Regions from separate parts of the Cytobacillus pseudoceanisediminis genome, predicted to be linked through region 1. Evidence: a T-box and tRNA genes for the amino acid it is inferred to sense, from the RefSeq annotation. Region 1 holds a T-box; the other regions hold tRNA genes.
The links. The T-box of region 1 lies ahead of leuS (leucine--tRNA ligase). A T-box ahead of a tRNA ligase gene usually reads a tRNA of that ligase, here a tRNA-Leu.

Region 2: it has a tRNA-Leu gene. The T-box ahead of leuS (leucine--tRNA ligase) is inferred to sense a tRNA for this amino acid. The anticodon was not compared.
Region 3: it has a tRNA-Leu gene. The T-box ahead of leuS (leucine--tRNA ligase) is inferred to sense a tRNA for this amino acid. The anticodon was not compared.

Annotation. Positions count from the first base shown of each region.
Region 1 covers NZ_CP097349.1:5,039,812-5,044,375, forward strand. The annotation lists gene M5V91_RS26930 (GntP family permease) at 1-25, shown strand, start outside; gene M5V91_RS26935 (3-hydroxybutyrate dehydrogenase) at 83-859, shown strand; T-box leader at 969-1,192, shown strand; partial or broken gene leuS (leucine--tRNA ligase) at 1,501-3,917, shown strand; gene M5V91_RS26945 (rhodanese-like domain-containing protein) at 4,082-4,387, shown strand; partial or broken gene M5V91_RS26950 (sporulation protein Cse60) at 4,490-4,564, shown strand, end outside.
Region 2 covers NZ_CP097349.1:2,911,172-2,915,735, forward strand. The annotation lists gene M5V91_RS15600 (carbohydrate ABC transporter permease) at 1-27, opposite strand, end outside; partial or broken gene M5V91_RS15605 (carbohydrate ABC transporter permease) at 27-967, opposite strand; gene M5V91_RS15610 (nuclease-related domain-containing protein) at 1,152-2,075, shown strand; tRNA gene M5V91_RS15615 (tRNA-Leu) at 2,779-2,860, opposite strand; tRNA gene M5V91_RS15620 (tRNA-Leu) at 2,884-2,972, opposite strand; tRNA gene M5V91_RS15625 (tRNA-Cys) at 3,001-3,074, opposite strand; tRNA gene M5V91_RS15630 (tRNA-Gly) at 3,093-3,167, opposite strand; tRNA gene M5V91_RS15635 (tRNA-Gln) at 3,172-3,246, opposite strand; tRNA gene M5V91_RS15640 (tRNA-His) at 3,305-3,380, opposite strand; tRNA gene M5V91_RS15645 (tRNA-Trp) at 3,392-3,465, opposite strand; tRNA gene M5V91_RS15650 (tRNA-Tyr) at 3,473-3,555, opposite strand; tRNA gene M5V91_RS15655 (tRNA-Thr) at 3,573-3,648, opposite strand; tRNA gene M5V91_RS15660 (tRNA-Phe) at 3,667-3,739, opposite strand; tRNA gene M5V91_RS15665 (tRNA-Asp) at 3,763-3,839, opposite strand; tRNA gene M5V91_RS15670 (tRNA-Met) at 3,843-3,916, opposite strand; tRNA gene M5V91_RS15675 (tRNA-Val) at 3,926-4,001, opposite strand; tRNA gene M5V91_RS15680 (tRNA-Glu) at 4,006-4,080, opposite strand; tRNA gene M5V91_RS15685 (tRNA-Ser) at 4,097-4,187, opposite strand; tRNA gene M5V91_RS15690 (tRNA-Asn) at 4,191-4,265, opposite strand; rRNA gene rrf (5S ribosomal RNA) at 4,286-4,402, opposite strand.
Region 3 covers NZ_CP097349.1:3,885,081-3,889,644, reverse strand. The annotation lists gene M5V91_RS20990 (Tex family protein) at 1-25, shown strand, start outside; gene cmpA (cortex morphogenetic protein CmpA) at 182-295, opposite strand; gene M5V91_RS20980 (SprT family protein) at 432-881, shown strand; tRNA gene M5V91_RS20975 (tRNA-Asn) at 1,057-1,131, shown strand; tRNA gene M5V91_RS20970 (tRNA-Ser) at 1,137-1,227, shown strand; tRNA gene M5V91_RS20965 (tRNA-Glu) at 1,243-1,314, shown strand; tRNA gene M5V91_RS20960 (tRNA-Asp) at 1,345-1,420, shown strand; tRNA gene M5V91_RS20955 (tRNA-Gln) at 1,429-1,503, shown strand; tRNA gene M5V91_RS20950 (tRNA-Lys) at 1,648-1,723, shown strand; tRNA gene M5V91_RS20945 (tRNA-Leu) at 1,739-1,823, shown strand; tRNA gene M5V91_RS20940 (tRNA-Leu) at 1,883-1,968, shown strand; tRNA gene M5V91_RS20935 (tRNA-Arg) at 2,028-2,104, shown strand; tRNA gene M5V91_RS20930 (tRNA-Pro) at 2,110-2,186, shown strand; tRNA gene M5V91_RS20925 (tRNA-Gly) at 2,210-2,283, shown strand; rRNA gene M5V91_RS20920 (16S ribosomal RNA) at 2,382-3,931, shown strand; gene M5V91_RS20915 (hypothetical protein) at 4,113-4,244, shown strand; rRNA gene M5V91_RS20910 (23S ribosomal RNA) at 4,239-4,564, shown strand, end outside.

The sequences.
Region 1 (4,564 bases):
ATTCTCACTCGGTCTAGGAATCTAATTTCGGCAGGGGCTCATAAAATAGAGCCCCGGCTTTGTTTTTGAAAGGAGCTTATTCATGGTACAAAATAAAGTAGTTTTTATAACCGGTGCAGCGCAGGGAATTGGCTATGAAATAGGCAAGAGATTTGCTGAACACGGCTCGAAAATCGTTCTGACAGATATTCAGGAAGAGGCTGTGAAAAAAGCTGCAGAAAATTTGCAGAATGAAGGTTTTGAAGCAATCGGGCTTAAATGTGATGTGACCTTGGAGTCTGATATACAATCGGCCATCAATGAAACTGTCAGTCAATTCGGTGCCTTGGATGTGCTCATTAACAATGCAGGGCTGCAGCATGTTTCCTTTATTGAAGACTTTCCTACTGAAAAATTCGAGTTTCTTATCAAAGTAATGCTGACTGCACCGTTCATGGCCATTAAACATGTCATGCCCGTCATGAAAAAACAAAAGTCCGGCCGTATCCTGAACATGGCATCCATTAACGGTCTTGTTGGATTCGCGGGGAAAGCAGCTTATAACAGTGCCAAGCATGGCGTTATAGGCCTTACTAAAGTCGCAGCATTGGAAGCTGCTGAAGATGGCATTACGGTCAATGCCATATGCCCGGGCTATGTGGATACACCACTCGTAAGAAATCAGCTGAATGACCTTGCTAAAACAAGAAATGTACCTATTGAAAAAGCGCTGGAAGAAGTCATTTATCCCTTAGTGCCGCAAAAGAGGCTGCTGAAGGTAGAAGAGATTGCAGATTATGCTATTTTTTTGGCTGGTGACGGAGCTAAAGGCATTACAGGACAGGCGGCAGTTATCGATGGAGGATATACTGTTCAGTAAATCAGGCACATTTTCTGAAAGATTGCATATTCTAGTTATTAAATTCCTGTCAGGATAAGCCTACTTGCATCCTGGCGGGAAATTTATTACAATAGTCATATTCCTATACTAAAATGCTTAGATAAGGAGCAGTAGTGGTGCAATAGCCCGTTATAGAGAGTTGACGGAAGGTGCAAGTCAGCCGGGCACATCATGAACTCGCCTTGGAGCAGCAAGTGTGAAGTACCAGTAATGCTTGCCGTTTTCCGCGTTAAGGATGAATGAAGCGAGTGACATGTTCACTAATGTGGGTGGTACCGCGGGAGATTTATACATAATCCTCTCGTCCCTTTTTTGGGATGAGAGGTTTTTTATTATATTTTTTAGGCTGTTTCGTAAAGTTGATTGCAGCGGAGGGCACTTGATCCTCGAAAATGCTGACGCATTTTCTTCGTGCGGTGCTCATTCATGGAGGGTTATTCAATGTCCTGCGGGTAGTGAGGAAAGTGAGAGACCCCGCAGGCGAAGCCGGGGAGGCTCTCATCTCTCCCGCGGGTTCGCTAAGTGCCTCGTGCTGAAATCAACGGGCAATATTCATAAGCCCAAAAACGGTTTATAAGAAAAGAGCCTGATTTTATTTTCATTAATAGGAGGAAACAAAAATGAGTTTCAATCATCAGGAGATTGAAAAAAGTGGCAAGGCTACTGGGAAGAAAATAAAACTTTTAAAACAACTGAAGATAAAGGCAAGCGCAAGTTTTATGCGCTTGATATGTTCCCTTATCCTTCAGGCGCAGGACTTCATGTCGGTCACCCGGAAGGATATACGGCAACAGACATCCTTTCCCGCATGAAGCGCATGCAAGGCTATAATGTTCTTCACCCAATGGGCTGGGATGCATTTGGTTTGCCTGCCGAGCAATATGCCCTTGATACAGGAAACGATCCTGCTGAATTCACAGAAAAGAATATCAACACCTTCCGACGCCAGATTAAGGCTTTAGGTTTTTCATATGACTGGGATCGTGAAGTAAACACAACAGACCCTGAATATTATAAATGGACTCAGTGGATTTTCTTAAAGCTTTATGAAAAAGGGCTTGCATATATCGATGAAGTAGCTGTTAACTGGTGTCCCGCACTTGGAACAGTACTTGCAAATGAAGAGGTCATCGACGGAAAAAGTGAACGAGGAGGCCATCCGGTAGAACGCCGTCCAATGAGACAGTGGATGCTAAAAATTACGGCTTATGCTGATCGCCTGCTTGAAGATCTTGATTTATTGGATTGGCCAGAGAGCCTTAAAGATATGCAGCGAAACTGGATCGGCCGTTCTGAAGGAGCAGAAGTAACGTTCAATATTGAAGGCCATGATGGAACGTTCACTGTTTTCACAACACGACCTGACACATTATATGGTGCAACATATGCTGTTCTTGCTCCAGAACATGCGCTTGTTGAAAAAATCACAGCAGATGGGCAGCGCGAGGCAGTTCAGGCTTACATTGACAAAGTAAAGAGCAAGAGCGATCTCGAGCGGACAGATCTTGCTAAAGAAAAAACAGGTGTCTTCACTGGTGCTTATGCGATTAACCCGGTCAATGGCGAAAAAATGCCAATCTGGATTGCAGATTATGTTTTAGCCAGCTATGGAACTGGGGCCATCATGGCGGTTCCAGCCCATGACGAGCGCGACTATGAGTTCGCCAAGCAATTTGATCTGCCTATTAAAGAAGTCGTTGCCGGCGGAGAAGTTGGAAAAGAAGCATACACTGGCGATGGCGAGCATGTTAACTCAGGTTTCCTTGATGGATTAAACAAAGAGGAAGCGATTGAGAAAATGATCGCATGGCTTGAAGAGAAAGGCATTGGCACTAAGAAGGTTACTTATCGTCTTCGTGACTGGCTATTCAGCCGCCAGCGTTATTGGGGCGAGCCGATTCCAGTGATCCACTGGGAAGATGGCACAATGACTGCCGTGCCGGAAGATCAGCTGCCATTAGTGCTTCCAAAAACAACGGAAATCAAACCATCCGGCACTGGAGAGTCACCATTAGCCAACATCGATGAGTGGGTTAATGTCGTGGATCCTGAAACAGGCAAGAAGGGCCGCAGGGAAACGAACACAATGCCACAATGGGCAGGCAGCTGCTGGTACTATCTTCGCTATATTGATCCGAAAAACAGTGAAGCTCTTGCAGATCCTGAGAAATTAAAAGAATGGCTTCCGGTTGATATTTATATCGGCGGAGCTGAACATGCGGTTCTTCATCTCCTATATGCCCGCTTCTGGCACAAGGTCCTTTATGATGTGGGAATTGTCCATACGAAGGAACCGTTCCAAAAGTTATTTAACCAAGGTATGATTCTTGGGGAAAATAATGAAAAAATGAGTAAATCAAAAGGCAATGTCGTTAATCCGGATGAAATTGTAGCAAGCCATGGTGCTGATACTCTTCGTCTATACGAAATGTTCATGGGGCCTCTTGAAGCTTCCATCGCATGGTCTACAAATGGATTGGATGGTTCAAGAAGATTCCTTGACCGCATCTGGCGTTTGTTTGTGGAAGAGACTGGTGAATTAAGCCAGGGAATTCAGGACATTGAAGAAGGCAGCAGCCTTGAAAAGGTTTACCACCAAACGGTGAAAAAAGTAACTGAGGACTACGAAGGGCTGCGTTTCAACACAGCTATTTCTCAAATGATGGTATTCATCAATGAAGCATATAAAGCAGATGTGCTTCCAAAGGCCTTTGCAGAAGGCTTTGTTAAAATGCTTTCACCCATTGCTCCACACATGTCCGAAGAGCTTTGGTCTAAATTAGGCCATGGTGAATCCATTGCTTATGAAGCTTGGCCTGCATATGATGAAGCCAAAATGATAGATGATGAAGTCGAAATCGTTATCCAAATCAACGGTAAAGTTAAAGCAAAGCTTATGGTTCCTGCCGATGCCAAAAAAGACCTATTGGAGCAAATCGCAATGGGCGATGACAAAGTAAAAGAACAAATTGACGGAAAAACCGTCCGTAAAGTCATCGCGGTGCCAGGTAAACTTGTGAATATCGTTGCGAATTAAGTTATATCAGATGAAACCACCTCTATTTGTCAGAGGTGGTTTTTGTATTTGTGTTTTAGAAACGTCCCGTTTATATTTTTCGTCCCATATAGGGTATTATAGAATTGGCAGCATTATTTAATGTTAAGTGCTATTTAAAAGGCTTTCCAGAAAGGGTGTTAGGATTGGACCGTATTGAAGAGATAACAACAGAAGAATTGCAAAAAAAGCTTGAAGAAGGGGAGAAACTTGAGCTTGTCGATGTAAGGGAAGATGAAGAGGTTGCATCCGGCATGATTCCAGGGGCGAGACATATCCGTATGGGCACGATACCTGAGAATCTTGATAAATTTGATAAAGATACGGAGTACATCATTATTTGCCGTTCTGGCAATCGCAGCGGAAACGTATGCCACTATTTGCAGGACCAGGGATATAAAGTCCGCAATATGACCGGGGGCATGCTGAACTGGCAGGGTGAAACAAAATAGAGAAGAGCGGAGCCGCAGCAGGCTTCGTTTTTTTTTATGTTTCGGTTTTAAAAATTCAGAAAATTGTACAAACTGATAAAAAACTAAGAAAGGAAGTTTCCTGTGATTAAGGTAAAGCTATTTGATCATGAACATGAAAAAGACCTGGAAAAGGATATGAATCATTTTCTGGAGAAG
Region 2 (4,564 bases), 2.1 Mb from region 1:
CGTAACCTTCGTATATCTGGGATTCATTATGCCTCAACCTCCCTTTTCTTGGTCATCATAACCTGAACCGTTGTAAAAATAGCCACAACAAGGAAGAACAGAATGGATTTCGCGGTACCAAGACCATACCGGTTATTTTGGAATGCTTCCTGATAAATATTAATCGCTACAGATTGTGTTGAATTAAAAGGACCTCCGCCTGTCAGTGAAATATTCAGATCGAAAATCTTAAAGGCCATTGAAATAGTTAAAAAGAAACAAATCGTAAACGCCGGCAAAATAAGTGGAATAATAATTTTCGTCAGAAGTGTCCAGCTTGATGCCCCATCGATCCTGGCAGCCTCCAGCAATGTCTGGTCAACCCCTGCAGCGCTGCAATATAAATAACCATCATATATCCGCTGATCTGCCAGGCAAACACAATTACAATCCCCCAGAATGCTGTTGTCTCATCCCCAAGCCATGGGAGCTTAAAAACGGACAGGTCTGTAAGATTTCCAATTGCCGCAAACCCTTTTACAAAAATAAACTGCCAGATGAACCCAAGCAATAATCCCCCGATAACATTAGGAATGAAAAACACAGTCCGCAATAAGTTCCTGGACTTCAATGCTGCGTTCAATAATAACGCAAGCCCAAAACCTAGTAAATTACTAATAATAACCGAAGCTAACATAAACTTGGTAGTAAAAATAAAGGAATCAAAAAACTTAGGATCATTCTTAAAGATCTTTAAATAATTTTCAAGTCCTACCCACTCAACCACAGAACTGACACCATTCCAGGAAGTAAAGGAATAATAAATACCCATCAAAAAAGGAATGATTTGAATCACCAGGAAAAAAATCAATGCCGGTCCTACAAAAGCACTGTATGTTAGCATTTTTTTCAGATTTGCTTTTTTCCTGGATACTGTTTTAACCTCTGAATTGACTGCTGCTTCCCCGACCTCAATCTTTGTCTCCAAATCTTTTCACCGCCCCCTTATCTCTTGCAAACGCTTTCCTACATTATATTTGAAACCGTTTGCATATATAGGTGACTGAATTGACTAAAAAGGTGCAATATTTTGACTTGTTTAAAAGGTTTAACTTGTGTTAATCGAATACATTGCATAGAATGAAGCTATCTTGAATATAGGGATGTGGGCTATGATATTAAAATATCGTTATGAACCGGAAGAATTAAAATTGCTTCAGTGTTTACATGGAAGAATGCGGCTTTCCCCAAAAGATTACAGCCTCTTTCTTAATTTAGAAAAAGGTTTTTCAGGTGAGAAGAAATTTGATGAACTACTAGAACATTCGCCTGAGGAATGGATTATTCTTAATGATTTATTGTTCGATTACAGTAACACCCTTTTCCAAATAGATTCACTATTATTCACTGGAGGCTGTATCTATCTTTTTGAAGTTAAGAATTATGAGGGAGACTTTTATATCGAACAAAACAGATGGTATACAGTACCAGCAAATACTGAAGTTAAAAATCCTCTTCTGCAGCTTCAGCGAAGTGAATCCCTCCTGAGAAGACTTCTGCAGAAATTGGGAGTAGAAACCCCTCTTAAGGCTCTTCTTATTTTTATTAACCCCGAATTTCAATTGTATCAAGCCACAATGAATCTTCCTGCTATATTTCCAGCACAAATTAACCGATTTATAGACAAATTAAAATTGAAATCTCAACCGGCAAATAAGAACCATTTAATGCTGGCAGACAAGTTACTGTCTTTGCATTTGGAGGATATTCCTTATGGAAGGCGATTTGAGTATACATTTGAGGGATTGGAGAAGGGGGTTAAGTGTGCTTCTTGCCAGCACTTTATGGATCGATTGCACAGAGCTGCTTTAGTATGTAAGAATTGCGGATACAAAGAAGATGTCGAATTGGCAATCGTTAGAAGTGTTAAAGAGTTTAGAGTTATGTTTCCCGATATGATGCTAACAACCAATATTGTGCATGAATGGTGTTCTGATATTATTTCAAAGAAAAAATCCGGAAAATCCTATCAAACAACTTTAATCATATCATTCATGGCAAGACTTCTTACTTTGAATAAAACACAATTATGTTGAGTAGTTTATTTTTAACAGTATGGCATGTCCCCTTCGGCTATCCTCACACGATTCATGAATAAGCAAACATCATTAGATTCTTTTAGATCACACTATCGATACTGAAGGGCTCTATTCAGAATTATTAGTTCCATTCACTGAGGTTATCGAACCTTAATGGCTTTATTCTGCTGCATTAGTTCCGCTCACTTGACATCATGAAACTGAACGGCACTATTCACTTGCATTAGTTCCATTCATGTGACATCTTTGAAACTGAACGGCACTATTCTCTTGCATTAGTTCCATTCACATGACATCTTTGAAACTGAACGGCACTATTCTGCTTCATTAGTTCCGTTCACATAAAGTCATCGAATCTTTCTGGCTCTATTTTGGTGCATAAGTTCCGTTCACATAACATCTTCGAAATTTAGAGATTCTTTTTCGCCTCTTCAGTTATTAGTTCCGCTCAATTCACAACATTAGGACACATCGTTTTTTTCCTCCTGCTAAGTCAATAATTATGTCCTTTTGAATTACTTCCGAACAGTTCAGAACCCCATTTCGAAACCACCCTCTGAATCGTTCGGAACCCTGCATTGAAACAACTTGCATCACAATCAGCAGAAGGGCTGCATTGATATTTGCTTTCCGCTTTAAAATTTGCACAGATTTTAATTAACAACAAAAAAGGTTTCCCTATTAGGAAACCTTTTTTAGATACCGGTGGTCGGGGTCGAACCGACACTCCAGAAGGAACACGATTTTGAGTCGTGCGCGTCTGCCAATTCCGCCACACCGGCATATTAAAATGTAGTAAATCTTGTGGTGCCGAGGACCGGAATCGAACCGGTACGGTAGTCACCTACCGCAGGATTTTAAGTCCTGTGCGTCTGCCAGTTCCGCCACCCCGGCGTATATCAGCGAATCAAGATTTAGATTATGGAGGCGGCAACCGGATTCGAACCGGTGGTAAAGGTTTTGCAGACCTCTGCCTTACCACTTGGCTATGCCGCCATAAATTGAAGTTTATTCTGGAGCGGAAGACGGGATTCGAACCCGCGACCCCCACCTTGGCAAGGTGATGTTCTACCACTGAACTACTTCCGCAAAATGGCTGGGCTAGCAGGATTCGAACCTGCGAGTGACGGAGTCAAAGTCCGGTGCCTTACCGCTTGGCTATAGCCCATTGATCGTTCATATTACATTTATATGAGAGTTATACTCGTACTGTTACTTTAAAATTATGGGGCGACTGATGGGAATCGAACCCACGAGTGTCGGAGCCACAATCCGATGCGTTAACCACTTCGCCACAGCCGCCATTATAAAATTGGCAGGGGTAGTAGGAATCGAACCCACATCAAAGGTTTTGGAGACCTTCGTTTTACCATTAAACTATACCCCTATATAAATGGTGGAGGGGGCAGATTCGAACTGCCGAACCCGAAGGAGCGGATTTACAGTCCGCCGCGTTTAGCCACTTCGCTACCCCTCCATATTAACATAAAAAAATGGTGCCGGCGAGAGGACTTGAACCCCCAACCTACTGATTACAAGTCAGTTGCTCTACCAATTGAGCTACACCGGCAAATCAATTCAGTAAAGGTGGCTCAGGACGGAATCGAACCGCCGACACAAGGATTTTCAGTCCTTTGCTCTACCGACTGAGCTACTGAGCCAAATATTATTAATATTGTAAAAATGGCGGTCCGGACGGGACTCGAACCCGCGACCTCCTGCGTGACAGGCAGGCATTCTAACCAACTGAACTACCGGACCAAATTGCGGGGGCAGGATTTGAACCTGCGACCTTCGGGTTATGAGCCCGACGAGCTACCGGACTGCTCCACCCCGCGACAATAATATGGTGGAGGATGACGGGATCGAACCGCCGACCCTCTGCTTGTAAGGCAGATGCTCTCCCAGCTGAGCTAATCCTCCATTATGGTGACCCCTACGGGATTCGAACCCGTGTTACCGCCGTGAAAGGGCGGTGTCTTAACCGCTTGACCAAGGGGCCAATATAGAATTAATAATGGCGGAGAGCAAGGGATTTGAACCCTTGATACGCGGTTAGCGTATACACGATTTCCAATCGTGCTCCTTCGGCCACTCGGACAGCTCTCCATTTGGCTCCGCAGGTAGGATTCGAACCTACGACCGTTCGGTTAACAGCCGAATGCTCTACCACTGAGCTACTGCGGAATAGTGATATTTGTAAAACAGCCCGGCAGCGTCCTACTCTCACAAGGGGACAGCCCCTAACTACCATTGGCGCTGAGAAGCTTAACTTCCGTGTTCGGTATGGGAACGGGTGTGACCTTCTCGCTATCGCCACCAGACTATTTTTCAAAGACAAGTATTATTATACCGTCTTTTTATCATTTTTCAAGAGGAAATTTACTATTTTTCGTTCCCTCAAAACTAGATAATGTATGAAGAAGAATTTGCCGAGTATTCACCAATAACTTGTCTAGCTTCGGCTCCTAACTTCTCTCGAAGTT
Region 3 (4,564 bases), 1.2 Mb from region 1:
AACTATGCTTGACCAAACTAATTAACATTCCTTTGTTTTGCTGGCTTAAATGGCTTGTTCTTCGAGTCATAAGCCAAATCACGCCGGAAATCAATATTTCTAGCGTGATTTGGCCTATGCTTGTGAGGTTTTCAAAGGGCTGTAGCTGCTTTTAGCTGGTATATCTCAGGCTCGCCATATTTTATGAGCAGTGTTTCTTTCTATAGAAAAACCAGCACTGATTCAGCAGCTTGATCTGATACCGGTCCTTTTCATAAAAAGCACGCTGGATTTGGTTTTGAAACCATACAGGCATCTGATTTACCTCCCGTGTATTGGAATCTGATAATCGCTCCCTAGGGCAGCAAAGCGAGTTCAGAGCTATAATAGGTATATATAATGTATGCTATAATAGGTTGTCATGTTTACGATAAGAGAGGAAAAACATTGTTATGAATGACCAGGAGCTTCAGACACTTGTTGAAAAGATATCCTTAGAAAGCTTCGGCAAGCCCTTTCGCCATCAGGCTTATTTTAATTCACGCCTCAGGTCGACTGGCGGAAGATATATGCTGAGTTCACATCATGTTGAAATAAACAAAAAGTATTATGAGCAGCTTGGGGTCGGAGAATTAGAAGGAATTATTAAGCACGAGCTTTGTCATTATCATTTGCATTTAGAAGGAAAAGGATATAAACATCGTGATCAGGATTTCAGAATGCTAATGAAAAAAGTGGGAGCACCTCGATTTTGTTCGGCCTTGCCTGATCATCCAAAAACAAATAGATCTGCTAAGATTCTTGTTTATATGTGTAAGGAATGCGGTCAAACTTATCAAAGAAAAAGAATGGTTGATACGAGGAAATATGTTTGCGGTAAATGCAAGGGGAAATTAGTTTAAAAAAGAATTGACATTAGATTAAGTACACTTTATATTTAATAATTGTCGCAGGACAAAACAGGATAAACGGCTAATAAATTCTTCTAAAAACAAGCTTGACTTTTATAGCCTCCGTCCTTATAATATGAAGAGTCGATAAGATGTTAACTGTTTTATCGATAAAGTTCATTATTATTCCGCAGTAGCTCAGTGGTAGAGCATTCGGCTGTTAACCGAACGGTCGCAGGTTCGAATCCTGCCTGCGGAGCCATATTTGGGGAAGTACTCAAGTGGCTGAAGAGGCGCCCCTGCTAAGGGTGTAGGTCGCGTAAGCGGCGCGAGGGTTCAAATCCCTCCTTCTCCGCCAGAAAATTCTCACAATGGCCCGTTGGTCAAGCGGTTAAGACACCGCCCTTTCACGGCGGTAACACGGGTTCGAATCCCGTACGGGTCACTTTTTTGTTTCCGACGGTTTTATGTGGATGGTCCCGTGGTGTAGCGGTTAACATGCCTGCCTGTCACGCAGGAGATCGCGGGTTCGATTCCCGTCGGGACCGCCATTTGTTATTGGGCTATAGCCAAGCGGTAAGGCACCGGACTTTGACTCCGTCACTCGCAGGTTCGAATCCTGCTAGCCCAGCCATTTTTGATGAGCCATTAGCTCAGTCGGTAGAGCAGATTGCAGCATCAGTGAATTTCTTCATCCGAATAGCAATCCGTGACAAAGCGTTTAGCTTTGGAACATCTGACTGCACACAACAGGCTTTAGGAAGTCTCATAAAAGTATGAGCCATTAGCTCAGTCGGTAGAGCATCTGACTTTTAATCAGAGGGTCGAAGGTTCGAGTCCTTCATGGCTCACCATTTTAATTTCATATTGCGGGTGTGGCGGAATTGGCAGACGCACCAGACTTAGGATCTGGCGCCGCAAGGCGTGGGGGTTCGACTCCCTTCACCCGCACCATTAATTACCATTGAGATAAGTGCTACGTTTTGGTATGATGTTACTTGTCGCTTCATTAAGCGGTCGTGGCGGAATGGCAGACGCGCTAGGTTGAGGGCCTAGTGGGGGCAACCCCGTGGAGGTTCAAGTCCTCTCGGCCGCACCAAAAAAGTTGTTGACTTTTGAAATCTAGGTTGATATAATATAAGAGTTGCTTTAAAAGATGCGCCCGTAGCTCAATTGGATAGAGCGTTTGACTACGGATCAAAAGGTTAGGGGTTCGACTCCTCTCGGGCGCGCCATATTACGGGGAGTAGCTCAGCTTGGTAGAGCACTTGGTTTGGGACCAAGGGGTCGCAGGTTCGAATCCTGTCTTCCCGACCATTCGGGAAACAATAATTTTATATGCGGGTGTAGTTTAGTGGTAAAACCTCAGCCTTCCAAGCTGATGATGAGGGTTCGATTCCCTTCACCCGCTCCAAACTTTCTGATTGATCTTTGAAAACTGAACGAACAAAAACGTCAACGTTAATTCTTTAGTCTTTTTTGAAAAGACAACTTATGAGCTTAATCAACTCTTATATGGAGAGTTTGATCCTGGCTCAGGACGAACGCTGGCGGCGTGCCTAATACATGCAAGTCGAGCGGACAGATGGGAGCTTGCTCCCTGAAGTCAGCGGCGGACGGGTGAGTAACACGTGGGCAACCTGCCTGTAAGACTGGGATAACTCCGGGAAACCGGGGCTAATACCGGATAATTCTTTCCCTCACATGAGGGAAAGCTGAAAGATGGTTTCGGCTATCACTTACAGATGGGCCCGCGGCGCATTAGCTAGTTGGTGAGGTAACGGCTCACCAAGGCAACGATGCGTAGCCGACCTGAGAGGGTGATCGGCCACACTGGGACTGAGACACGGCCCAGACTCCTACGGGAGGCAGCAGTAGGGAATCTTCCGCAATGGACGAAAGTCTGACGGAGCAACGCCGCGTGAGTGATGAAGGTTTTCGGATCGTAAAACTCTGTTGTTAGGGAAGAACAAGTACCGGAGTAACTGCCGGTACCTTGACGGTACCTAACCAGAAAGCCACGGCTAACTACGTGCCAGCAGCCGCGGTAATACGTAGGTGGCAAGCGTTGTCCGGAATTATTGGGCGTAAAGCGCGCGCAGGCGGTTCCTTAAGTCTGATGTGAAAGCCCCCGGCTCAACCGGGGAGGGTCATTGGAAACTGGGGAACTTGAGTGCAGAAGAGAAGAGTGGAATTCCACGTGTAGCGGTGAAATGCGTAGAGATGTGGAGGAACACCAGTGGCGAAGGCGACTCTTTGGTCTGTAACTGACGCTGAGGCGCGAAAGCGTGGGGAGCAAACAGGATTAGATACCCTGGTAGTCCACGCCGTAAACGATGAGTGCTAAGTGTTAGAGGGTTTCCGCCCTTTAGTGCTGCAGCAAACGCATTAAGCACTCCGCCTGGGGAGTACGGCCGCAAGGCTGAAACTCAAAGGAATTGACGGGGGCCCGCACAAGCGGTGGAGCATGTGGTTTAATTCGAAGCAACGCGAAGAACCTTACCAGGTCTTGACATCTCCTGACAACCCTAGAGATAGGGCGTTCCCCTTCGGGGGACAGGATGACAGGTGGTGCATGGTTGTCGTCAGCTCGTGTCGTGAGATGTTGGGTTAAGTCCCGCAACGAGCGCAACCCTTGATCTTAGTTGCCAGCATTCAGTTGGGCACTCTAAGGTGACTGCCGGTGACAAACCGGAGGAAGGTGGGGATGACGTCAAATCATCATGCCCCTTATGACCTGGGCTACACACGTGCTACAATGGATGGTACAAAGGGCTGCGAGACCGCGAGGTTAAGCGAATCCCATAAAACCATTCTCAGTTCGGATTGCAGGCTGCAACTCGCCTGCATGAAGCCGGAATCGCTAGTAATCGCGGATCAGCATGCCGCGGTGAATACGTTCCCGGGCCTTGTACACACCGCCCGTCACACCACGAGAGTTTGTAACACCCGAAGTCGGTGGGGTAACCTTTTGGAGCCAGCCGCCTAAGGTGGGACAGATGATTGGGGTGAAGTCGTAACAAGGTAGCCGTATCGGAAGGTGCGGCTGGATCACCTCCTTTCTAAGGATATTTACATGAAACGCGACGTGTTTTGTTCGTTCAGTTTTGAGAGTTCAATCTCTCAATGAAAGATTCGTTCTTTGAAAACTAGATAACGTTAATGAAGAAGCAATAACCGAGTAATCGCCATCTTAGTTTTTTTCTCTTATTTTTGTTTTAAAACGAAGTAAGAGCACAAACCATGAGGGCAATGAGAAGCAAGAAGATCAAGGAAGCGACCGAACGAGCACCGGAGCGTACGAGAGTACGTGAGGAGCACAGTGACGGAGCTGACGCAGAGATTCGCCGCTTATCATTGGCCGAAGTAGGTTAAGTTAGAAAGGGCGCACGGTGAATGCCTTGGCACTAGGAGCCGATGAAGGACGGTACTAACACCGATATGCTTCGGGGAGCTGTAAGTAAGCTTTGATCCGGAGATTTCCGAATGGGGAAACCCCTATCCGTAATGGGATAGGATCTTTACCTGAATACATAGGGTATAGAAGGCAGACCCGGGGAACTGAAACATCTAAGTACCCGGAGGAAGAGAAAGCAAATGCGATTCCCTGAGTAGCGGCGAGCGAAACGGGATTAGCCCAAACCAAGAGGCTTGCCTCTTGGGGTTGTAGGACACTCTACACGGAGTTACAAAGG